Regions from separate parts of the Paenibacillus sp. FSL H8-0048 genome, predicted to be linked through region 1. Evidence: a T-box and tRNA genes for the amino acid it is inferred to sense, from the RefSeq annotation. Region 1 holds a T-box; the other holds one or more tRNA genes.
The links. A T-box is a leader RNA that pairs with one kind of tRNA and senses whether it is charged. The one in region 1 lies ahead of NSU18_RS26860 (valine--tRNA ligase), so its partner is inferred to be a tRNA-Val.
Positions count from the first base shown of each region.

Region 2: it encodes a tRNA-Val, which carries the amino acid that the T-box ahead of NSU18_RS26860 (valine--tRNA ligase) is inferred to sense. The anticodon was not compared.

Region 1 covers NZ_JBBODF010000001.1:6,182,839-6,188,187, reverse strand. Annotated here, with positions in the region: gene NSU18_RS26860 (valine--tRNA ligase) at 1-2,127, opposite strand, end outside; T-box leader at 2,288-2,572, opposite strand; gene NSU18_RS26855 (stalk domain-containing protein) at 2,665-3,327, opposite strand; gene NSU18_RS26850 (LysM peptidoglycan-binding domain-containing protein) at 3,529-4,782, opposite strand; gene NSU18_RS26845 (glycosyltransferase family 4 protein) at 4,918-5,349, opposite strand, start outside.
Region 2 covers NZ_JBBODF010000001.1:1,451,047-1,456,395, reverse strand. Annotated here, with positions in the region: gene NSU18_RS06435 (hypothetical protein) at 1-46, shown strand, start outside; gene NSU18_RS06430 (hypothetical protein) at 192-734, shown strand; gene NSU18_RS06425 (Rpn family recombination-promoting nuclease/putative transposase) at 883-1,737, shown strand; tRNA gene NSU18_RS06420 (tRNA-Val) at 1,837-1,908, shown strand; gene NSU18_RS06415 (NUDIX hydrolase) at 2,149-2,571, shown strand; gene NSU18_RS06410 (helix-turn-helix transcriptional regulator) at 2,634-3,443, shown strand; gene NSU18_RS06405 (aldo/keto reductase) at 3,598-4,551, shown strand; gene metG (methionine--tRNA ligase) at 4,661-5,349, opposite strand, start outside.

The sequences.
Region 1 (5,349 bases):
CCATTCGGCCAGCGTGATCGATTCTCCTTCATGCGGCAGATGCTGCCAGATCTCCTCCGTAATGAACGGCATGAACGGGTGAATCAGGCGCAGTGTACGGTCCAGCACGTAAGCCAGAACAGACTGGGTCTTGGCCTTGGCGGCTGCGTCCGCTCCGTACAGTGAGAGCTTGGCGAATTCGATATACCAGTCGCACAGATCATCCCAGATGAAGTTGTAGAGCAGGCGTCCGGTCTCGCCGAACTCATACGAGTCAATTAGACGCGTAATATCGCGGGAAGTTTCGTTCAGGCGGTGCAGAATCCAGCGGTCTGCTGTGCCAAGCTCACCTGTAATGTCAATATCTTCAAAGGCTACGCCTTCCAGATTCATCAGCGCGAACCGGGAGGCATTCCAGATCTTGTTGGCAAAATTGCGCGCCTGCTCTACCTTTTCCATCCGGAACCGCAGATCCTGGCCCGCTGTACTGCCGGTAGTAATCATATAGCGCATGGCGTCAGCGCCGTACTGCTCGATAACATCCAGCGGATCGATACCGTTGCCCAGCGACTTGGACATCTTGCGTCCTTCGGCATCGCGTACGAGTCCATGCATCAGCACATCCGAGAACGGCTTCTGTCCTGTGAATTCCATGGCTGAGAAAATCATGCGCGCTACCCAGAAGTAAATGATATCGTAGCCGGTAACCAGTACGTTGTTCGGATAGTAACGCTGATAGTCACTGCTCTCCCCGTCAGGCCAGCCTAAGGTAGCGAACGGCCAGAGGTTGGAGCTGAACCAGGTATCCAGAACATCCTCATCCTGCTTCAGGTCGGACAGCCCGCTGATACGGCGTGCTTCTTCCTCGTCGTGCGCAACTACAAGCTCCCCGGTAGATTCGGAGTACCAGGCCGGAATCCGGTGACCCCACCACAATTGGCGGGAGATACACCAGTCGCGGACATTCTCGATCCAGTTCAGGTACGTCTTCTCGAAGCGGTCGGGCACGAAGTGGACCCCGTCACCGTCCTTCTGTGCAGCGATGGCTGCTTCTGCCAGCGGCTGCATTTTGACGAACCACTGGGTGGACAGATAAGGCTCTACAACAGCCCCGGAACGCTCACTGTGCCCAACCTGGTGTACATGATCCTCAATGGAGATCAGCACGCCTTGCTCCTTCAGGTCGGCTACGATGGCCTTACGGCAGTCGCTGCGGTCCATTCCCTGATAAGCGCCCGCTTCCTCATTCATCACTCCGCCTTCATCCATTACATTGATCTGCGGAAGGTTATGGCGGACACCCATCTCGAAGTCGTTCGGATCATGCGCCGGTGTAATCTTAACCGCACCGCTGCCGAACTCCTTATCTACGTAATCATCAGCAATAACCGGGATCTCCCTGCCAATAATCGGCAGAATCAGCGCCTGGCCAATCAGATGCTTGTAACGGTCATCCTCCGGGTGTACGGCTACGGCTGTATCGCCCAGCATCGTCTCAGGACGCGTGGTAGCCACCGTGATATGGCCGCTGCCATCCTTAAGCGGATAACGCAGATGGTACAGATGCCCGTTCACTTCCTTGTATTCTACCTCGATATCCGACAGCGCTGTACGGGCAGCCGGGTCCCAGTTAATAATCCGCTTGCCGCGATAGATCAGACCCTTCTGGTACAGCTCCACAAATACCTTGCTTACCGCCTTCTTCATTCCATCATCAAAGGTAAAGCGTTCGCGGGAGTAATCGAGGGACAGGCCCATCTTGGCCCACTGGTCATGAATAGTCTTGGCATACTGGTCTTTCCAGTCCCATACCTGCTCCAGGAACTTCTCGCGTCCCAGATCATGGCGGGAGATTCCCTGCTGACGCAGCTTCTGCTCTACCTTGGTCTGTGTAGCTATCCCTGCATGGTCCGTACCCGGCAGCCATAGGGTATCATAGCCCTGCATCCGCTTGGTGCGGATCAGCACATCCTGAAGCGTGAAATCCAGCGCGTGTCCGATATGCAGCATTCCTGTTACATTCGGCGGCGGAATCACGATGCTGTAAGGCTCCGCATCCGGACGCTTGCCGGCTTCGAAGAAGCCCTTCTCCATCCAGTAAGCATACCATTTCTTCTCTGCCGCTCCCGGATCATATGTAGTCGGCATATCGCTCTGCTTGTGATTAGCTGAAGCGGTAGCTTCTGCCGCATCCTGCCCGTTCGGCAGCTCTGCTGCTGCATTGTTGTTATCAGCCATTGTGAACCCTCCACTGTTAAATGTATTGAGTAGCTAGCGGTTTTTCGAGAATACAAAAAGGCCCTTCGTCTCAAAGGACGAAAGGCCATTCTTTCGCGGTACCACCTTTGTTTCGCGCCAATAAAAAATAAACCACTGCCTTAAGTTCCCTTGCAGGTTCCCAAAGCTTAGCGCGACACTCATGCAGGGTAACGGCTGCAACCGGCCGCATCCTAACCGGTCTTCATGATGAAGACAAGCTCAGAAGGGCAACTCCGGGGCGACTTCGGGGGCTGCATCCTGCGGAAATTCACACCAATGATAATCCCGCTCTCTGAAGGGCTGACCGCCTACTCTTCCCGTTCCCAGTCTTTATGCTAGTTATTACTTAGTTCAATAATACATTCAGTGTTATCCCTAGTCAACCAGCATATACACAAAGGGCGCGCAGCAGACGTACCTTGGCGCTTACTCCCCGCTCCAGATCACTTGAACCACGTTGAAGCCCTGGCGGCTGCCCGTTCCGGGAGCCCCGTCCACGGTAACAGCAAACGTGCTGCCTGCATCAATAATCTGGAAGGCGGCCGCAGAGACTTCTTCCGATTTGGAAGTGGCGCCCTTTTGCGCAAAATAGTCCTTGTACGTATTGCCGAGCGTCTCCAGTCCTTGCTTGGTGGTGTAGCTAAAGGTAGCTGACGGCTTGCCGGTCGCCGAGCCTTCGATCAGATCAAATATCTTCGCGTCCGCCGGAAGCGGGAAGTCCGCCGGCAGACTCTTCGGCCGCTTCACAGAATCGGCTGGTGTTCCTGCGGACGAGCCGCCGGAGGAGACAGCCGGAGCAGCCGCATCACCGATGATGACCCGGCTGGTCGCAGCATCGTAAGTGACAGCGGTGTTCAGCGCTTCGCCGATGGAGCGTACAGGCAGATAAGTGATGCCGTTGTAGGTAATCGGGGCGAGGGTTTTGCCGTTGCCGTCTTTGGGCGTATATGCCTGACCGTTTACGACGATCCCGATTTTGTTGTTCAGGAGCGCCTTGATCTCCTGCAGATTGCTGGCGGCGTAGACACCGGCCGAGACTGTGAGCGTCAAGCTTAGTGCGGCCGCAGTGGCTGCCACTTTTCTCTTCATGTGAGTTATCATCCTTCCAGAAGTGGTGTACCAGCGCATAGCTGCCTGAATGTGTAATGTATGTAGGCCGGTATTGACTATTACCCCGGCTTAAGCGTTTTGTAAACCAGAAGCGGAAATCATACACAGAAACAGGAACAGCCCCATCCGTAAGGCAAGGGCTGTTCCTGTTAAGCCTGAATTCTCCGCACATCATCAATCTCAAGGGATGTATAGTACCTGTCCCTCTTCTACAATCTGACCGGACAGCCGGTTGTACATGGTCAGCTCCCGGGTGCTTAGCTGGTATTTCTCGGCTATGGTGTCCAGCGTCTCTTCCCGCTGCACAATGCAGAGCCTTACCTTGCGGAACAGCTCCGTCCCGCCCATGCCGCCGATGAACCGGCTCTTCCACGCTGTGTCATTGCCGGCCTCAGGAACAGCCTCCGCTACAGAGTCTAAATTGCCCGACAGCAGCTCCTCCTGCTCTCTGTTGGCACGGCTTGCGCTGAGCAGCGAGGAGAAGGTGAGCGGCTCCTGCTCGGCGGCTCCCGGTTCTTTTTTGCTGCCAAGGGCAACCTTGAGATCCTGCTTCTCCTCAGGGGGAGTCAGAGATTCCGCAGACAGGAAGACTTCATTGTCTGTGGCCTGGATCTCCTCTGCCGCCTCGCCTTCTTCGTTCCCGGCAAACAGCGCAGCAGCATCATTGGCAGCGGAGGTTAGCACCGGCTCCGGCTGCGCGGCGGAATGAAGCTTCGCATTGCCCCAATGATCCACTGTGTTCAAGGCGGCGGTGCCTGCCGGAGAAGCCGTATCCAGGCTATGTGTCCTTGCTCTGGGTTCCTTGTCCTTCAGGGGTGGAGAGAGATAGGCGGCGGGCTGGGTGTACGTAGTCTCTTCAGCATACAGAGGTTGGACTACAGCCTCAGCCGGGTTAGCGTAGCTCTGATCTTCTTCAGAGCCCTCGGCTGCCCCCTCGCCATAGGTCCAGAGCGAATTCTCATACAGGGTATCATTCTCCGGACTGCGGAATTTCTCCTCAGAGGCATTACCGTCTCCTGCCTCCGGCGAATAGGCTACCGTATATTCCTCCTGCTGCCAGGCCGGCTGTGCATCTGCACTTCCGATTCCGCGCAGCGAGAGCACACCGGTAATGTTAACGGTTCGCATCGTCAGCAGATCAATATCGAAATTCTCGATCTCCACCCCTATGTCATCAAGTGAGCTGACCCGGGTCAGCGGAACAGTGATTTCAACAGGAATTGCATGCTCCAGACGCTGTGTAAGGTCATCCTCCCCCCGGTAGAGTCCGGTGAGCAGCAGTTGTCCGTGCAGCTCGGCCCGGTCCTCCCGCTGGATGACCTGGATGTCGGGAACCAGCTCGACTTCCTCCAGCTCTGCTATTCCCGGAAGCTCTTCCGAAAGGTGAATGCGTTCATAAATATCAAACCGCAAGCCATGGGACTGGTCAAACACGGGAAATGTCCTCCTTCTTGGCATAATCTATCCCTGAGACAAGCCCAGAGTATAAGCCCAAAATGTTACTCCCCTCATGTATATGCTTCAATCAGGCAGGCATGACAACTTTGCCGCTTCAATTGCGGACAGCGCCTATGCCAGGGGAGGAAGAGCCGTACGTGCATCAGGAATAGAGTAGTGGTGTGGAAGCTTGACACGCAGTGTTACGGCAAGCGGATTCCCCGGACTACACTCGTTAACCACATCCGCCGGATGAAAAGCTGCCGGCAGCGCACCCGCTCCCGGTTCTTCCTCAAAGCGGAGGTGATCCGGAATTCCCGGCCGGCCCGCCCGCAGACTTAGCGCTCTCTGGTATACATTAAGTGTACCCGCAGCCATAACATCCAGAGAACGGGTCTGCTCTGCCCACTGCTTAGCCTGGAGGCCGGTGCGTCTTCTCAGTTCCTCATTCCCCAGCAGCTGCTCGATCTGCAGGGCAAGCTGCCCGGCATCTCCGGGAGGAACAATCCAGCCCGTCTCTCCCTGCCGGACCATCTCCGGCATGCCTGCCGTTCCGGCGACAAT
Region 2 (5,349 bases), 4.7 Mb from region 1:
CACGGTAAGTGCATCTGTAATTACTGAGAGATATAAGCTTAGTTAAGGAAGTCATGGGAGCAGCTTGATCGCTGTAGATTCATACTGTCATTAATAGAGGCTGTGTGGGCATGTGCTCATGCAGTCTTTTTTTTGTTTCTTACTCCGCCTAACATGGTAAAGTTTAGGTAAAAAGCATCTGGGAGGGCATGATGAGAAAAACGATAATGGTAATGTTGTTCTTGTTCATATTGACAGCTTGTGCGGATTCCAAAGACGGGTTAACCACCAAAGATTTAGCCGTCCAAAAGGTGAACGATTCTAAAGCCATTGTTGGGTATGGAATGAGCCGTGCGGAAGCGGAAGAGGTACTTGGTGAAGGGGATGATAAGAGTATTGCGAATTCCGTCATGTACAGCTCTGGTGTAAGGGTTATGTACCGTGAGGATAAAGTGGCAGGTATTACTCTGTCAGAGGAATCGAAAGATACGTATGAAACCACTGGCGGTTTTAAAATTGGCATGTCCAAAGATGACTTCAAAAAAATATACGGCGATCAATATCTGATGGATATGGAGCGCAATCTGGATTATGCTTACGATTCCATCAACAAGCGTTACTTGCATGATAAAGAATGGGCAGCAAAGGCTGAAGATGATTCGAAAATATATGTAATTTCAGGTCTGTTCAACGGTAAAGGTGTAGCAGACGGCATTGCATTAGTGGATAAGCGAATGGCGATAACTTACAGGTAAATGGGAGGGCTGAAGATAAAAAATGGGCTTGCATGTTTCATAGATATTTAAGGGGACAGAATAGCAATATATGGGGCACAAAAGGCTGGCTTCGTTTACAATGAGTGGTTCTGCCATGATATAATCAATGTATATGATTGGAGTGATAATCGTGGAATTACTCGACGCACGGAATGACTTTATCTTCAAGAAAATCTTCGGCAGTGAGAATAACAAGGATGTTCTGCTGGCCTTCCTCAATAGTACCTTCATGGAAGCCGGCGAACCCCCGCTTACAGAAATTATATTAATGAATCCGTACACAGATAAGGATGCTCCAGCTGAGAAACAGTCAATCCTTGATATCAAGGCCAAGACGGCAGAGGGCAAACGGATTAACATCGAAATGCAGCTGTTCAATCCATACAATATGGAGAAGCGGACACTTTTCTACTGGAGCGAGATGTATTACCACCAAATTCAAAAAGGTGACGATTACAGCCAATTGAAGAAGTGTGTGACGATCAATATTCTGAACTATTCCTGCCTGCCGAATGACCGTCATCATAATGTGTTTCACCTTCGGGAAGACCACACTGGGATTCAGTTGAATAACGATCTGGAAATTCATGTAATGGAATTAACAAAGCTCGAGGAGCAGGCCGTCCCATTAACTGGTGGTCTGATCAACTGGTTATTATTCCTGAAGGGTGTTGAACAACCAAACTGGGAGGTGCTGACCATGAATGAACCGATGTTGAAAAAAGCAATGGATACGCTGGAGTTCCTGAGTCAGGATGCCGCTACAAGGATGGAGTATGAAGCCCGGATGAAGTATTTGCGGGATGAGGCGTCGCGGATGAATGGTGCTAGGGCTGAGGGGCGAGCTGAAGGACGAGCAGAGGGTGAACGAAAAAAGGCAGAGGCAATGGTGCGTGAACTTCTTGCACTTGGAGTAGAAACCTCCATTATTGTTAGAGCCTCAGGCCTCCCTGAGGAAGAAGTTTTAATCTTGAAATCATAAACGGGTAGACACTGACCATGAAGTAACCGATGCTGCAAAAGCAAATATAAAAATAGCTTGCCATTCCCTCACGTCCTGTGTTATTATAAATTTCGTTGCAGGACGGTAGCTCAGCGGGAGAGCACTATCTTGACAGGGTAGGGGTCATGGGTTCGAACCCCATCCGTCCTATATGCAGAAGGCCTTGATATTCAAGGCCTTCTTTCTTTTTAGAAACACGAAAAACAAACAGAGAAGCTATTGACGTTTGGCAGCAGATGACTTTATGTGTCTAATGCAATGTTATAGTTTCTTTTTTTATGGATATTTAAAGAGTGACAAAAACCCACGACACCCCATCCGTAGTATATTACAATAATAGCGCTTGTCTGGAAGTTCCTTAACCAACAACATAAAAGGTGAAATTCTATCATGATCGTAACGTTACATGAAGCGGAGCGCCCTGGGGTGAGTCTAAAATATGTGGTGATTTTTATGAAGCAAGGCGAAGATTGGGTGCTTGTGCGGCAGCGTGAGCGGTCCACCTGGGAATTTGCCGGGGGGCATATTGAGGCGGGGGAGAGCCCCGGGGAAGCTGCGGTAAGAGAGCTCTATGAAGAGACAGGCGCCGAAGATTATGAGCTGCATCCGCTATGCATCTATTCGGTCAGCAGTGATGAGCTGGGAGAGAGCTACGGAATGTTGTATTATGCAGATGTCAAAAGGTTCGGAGCTATGCCCCCGTTCGAAATGGCGGAGCTTCGAAGCTTCAGCGAGCTGCCGCAGGCGGTGACCTACCCGGGGATCTACCCCACGCTATATGCGAGAGTATGTGAATATGTGAAGCATCTGTGAATCAATCTTAATCGTATTTCTGGTAGAATAGACACACGATTGGCTGAAAGGAGGCCCAGCTCATGAGTAATGAGATTACGAGGTTTAAGCGTCTTGGCGACTACCTGAGATCACGGCGGGACCGTCTGCAGCCAGCAGCTGCAGGCATCAAGGAAACGAACAGTCAGCGCAGAACGCCAGGTCTGCGGCGGGAGGAGGTTGCGGTTCTGGCCGGCCTCAGCAGCACTTATTATACATGGCTGGAGCAGGGCAGGGAGGTTACCGCTTCCAGAGAGGTCATGGAGAGTCTCAGTCAGGCGCTGCGGTTGTCGGCAGATGAGCGCAAGCACCTGTTTGAGCTTTGGAATCCTGGCTTGCCGGATACACTTGCTTCTATAGATACGGTCAATCCGGAGCTGAACCCGCAGTGGCGGGATATTATCCGCCAATTGACTTATCCGTCTTTTATAACGAATGAGCGGTCTGAGGTGCTGGCCTGGAATGATAAAGCGAGTGAAGTGCTAAGTGATTTCGGAGGTCTGTCTGCTTCAGAGCGCATTATGATGCGTCTTCTGTTCCTGGATCTGGAGCTGCGCCGCCGGATGCTGAACTGGGAGGAGTTCGCCCTACATTCAGTAGGTGTGTACAGAACCTATTATGACTTGAACCTGCATGATCCCTGGCACAAGGAGATGGTCGATCAGCTCTTGGAGGACAGTGCAGATTTCGCCGGGATGTGGAAGCAGCACAATATTCAGGGCAAAAGGGTCAACCGTGTGGTCATAGAGAGCCTTGGTACAAGTCAGCCTGTCGTATACGATATCAATTCGATGGCAAATCTGGCGGATCACCCGGGCCTGCATATTTGTATCTATACCCCTGTTATGACGTAGCAGACGATTCTGTGAGGGACATACCCCATACGTTTTCCGCTGCTCCCTGGTAATGATCTTACTAGTATGAACGTACTGTGGCTGCTCCATGGCAGGACGGTTAGAATAAGACATGTTCGAAAGATCTATTACAGGGACAGAGGGAGGCAACCATATGCATACAAGAATACTCGGTAACGAAGGGCTGAGCGTATCAGCTCTGGGACTCGGAACGATGATGATGCCTGATAATGAAGAGTCTGTAAGAACCATTCATGGTGCGCTTGATCTGGGCGTAACTCTGCTGGACACAGCGGATATCTATGGAGCCTTCGAGCAGCAGCGCTTCGGCGGCAATGAACGGCTTCTCGGACGGGCGCTTAAGGGCCGGAGAGATCAGGCGGTGATTGCGACCAAATTCGGCATTACGCATACTCAGGGAACCAAGGGAGATCCGGCCTATATCAAAAAATCCGTAGATGCCAGCCTCTATCAACTCGGCACAGATTATATCGATCTGTACTATCAGCACCGTCCTGATCCGAACACCCCAATTGAGGAAACCGCCGGTACCCTGGCTGACCTCGTCAAGGAAGGGAAGATCCGCTTTATCGGCTTATCCGAGGCCTCGCCTGAATTGATCCGCCGGGCACACGCGGTGCATCCGTTGACCGCCCTGCAGACAGAGTATTCACTCTGGAGCAGGGAGGTGGAGGATGAGATTCTGCCGCTGGTCAAGGAGCTGGGCATCGGCTTCGTTCCTTATAGCCCGCTGGGCCGCGGTTTTCTGACTGGACAGATCAAGAGCTTCGATGATCTGCCGGAGGATGATTACCGCCGCCATTACCCGCGGTTCCAGGGAGAGAACTTCACCCGGAACCTGGAGGTCGTCTCGTTGATCGGGCAGATGGCAGCCGAGAAGGGCTGCGCCCCGGCACAGCTTGCTCTGGCCTGGCTTCTAGCACAAGGAGAGCGGATTGTACCGATCCCCGGCACGAAGCGGCTGGAGCGGTTACAAGAGAACCTCGGAGCGCTTCAGGTTACATTGACGGCAGAGGATCTCGCACGGATTGAGCGGATATCCCCGCAAGGAATTGCAGCCGGAGCACGTTACCCCGGCCAGAACTAAGTTATCACACAGAGCGGACAGCTGCTGTGCATCCATTCCTATTTTTTTCCCGGAGCGTTTTTGCCTGCGCCGCTTGCTTTAGTGAGCGGTATGCGGGAAGAACGCTTTTTTAATCCATCCCCATCCGCTCCAGCTCCTCTTCGATCCGCTGCACCTCTATCCGCTCAAACAGTAATTTAAGCTCCAATATAGGCTGCCCTGCAAGGATGGATACCGGGTGCCATACAGGCTGTTCTATGGATAGGAAGCCTCTAATCTTCTCGCAGGAGAAAGGAATGAACGGGTTCAGCAGGTTTGCCAGGTTGGCAATAATCTGAACACAGGTGTACAGCGTGTTGCCCCCGGCAGCAGGATCATGCTTGATTTGGAGCCAAGGCTGCTGTTCATCGAAATATTTGTTGGCCTGGCGGATATGCGAGAAGATGAATTCCAGAGCTTCCTTGAAATGTCCGGCCTCAATCAGACTTCCTGCTTCCTTATACAGCTGCTCCAGACTGCCAACCCATACTTCGTCCAAAACTCCGTCTGGAACTCTGCCATTCCAGGACTTATTCAGGAACACGAGGCTGCGGTTGACGAAATTGCCGAACGCGCCCAGCAGCTCGCTGTTATGGCTATAGACGAACTCTCTCCAGGAGAAGTTGGCATCCCGCTTCTCGGGACCGTTCGCCGTCAGGAAATAACGGACCGAGTCCGGGTCATACCTGCTGAGAATATCCGGCACCCAGACCGCCCAATTGCGGCTGGTGGAGAATTTCTGCCCTTCCAGGGTCAGATATTCAGAAGAGAAGATCCGGT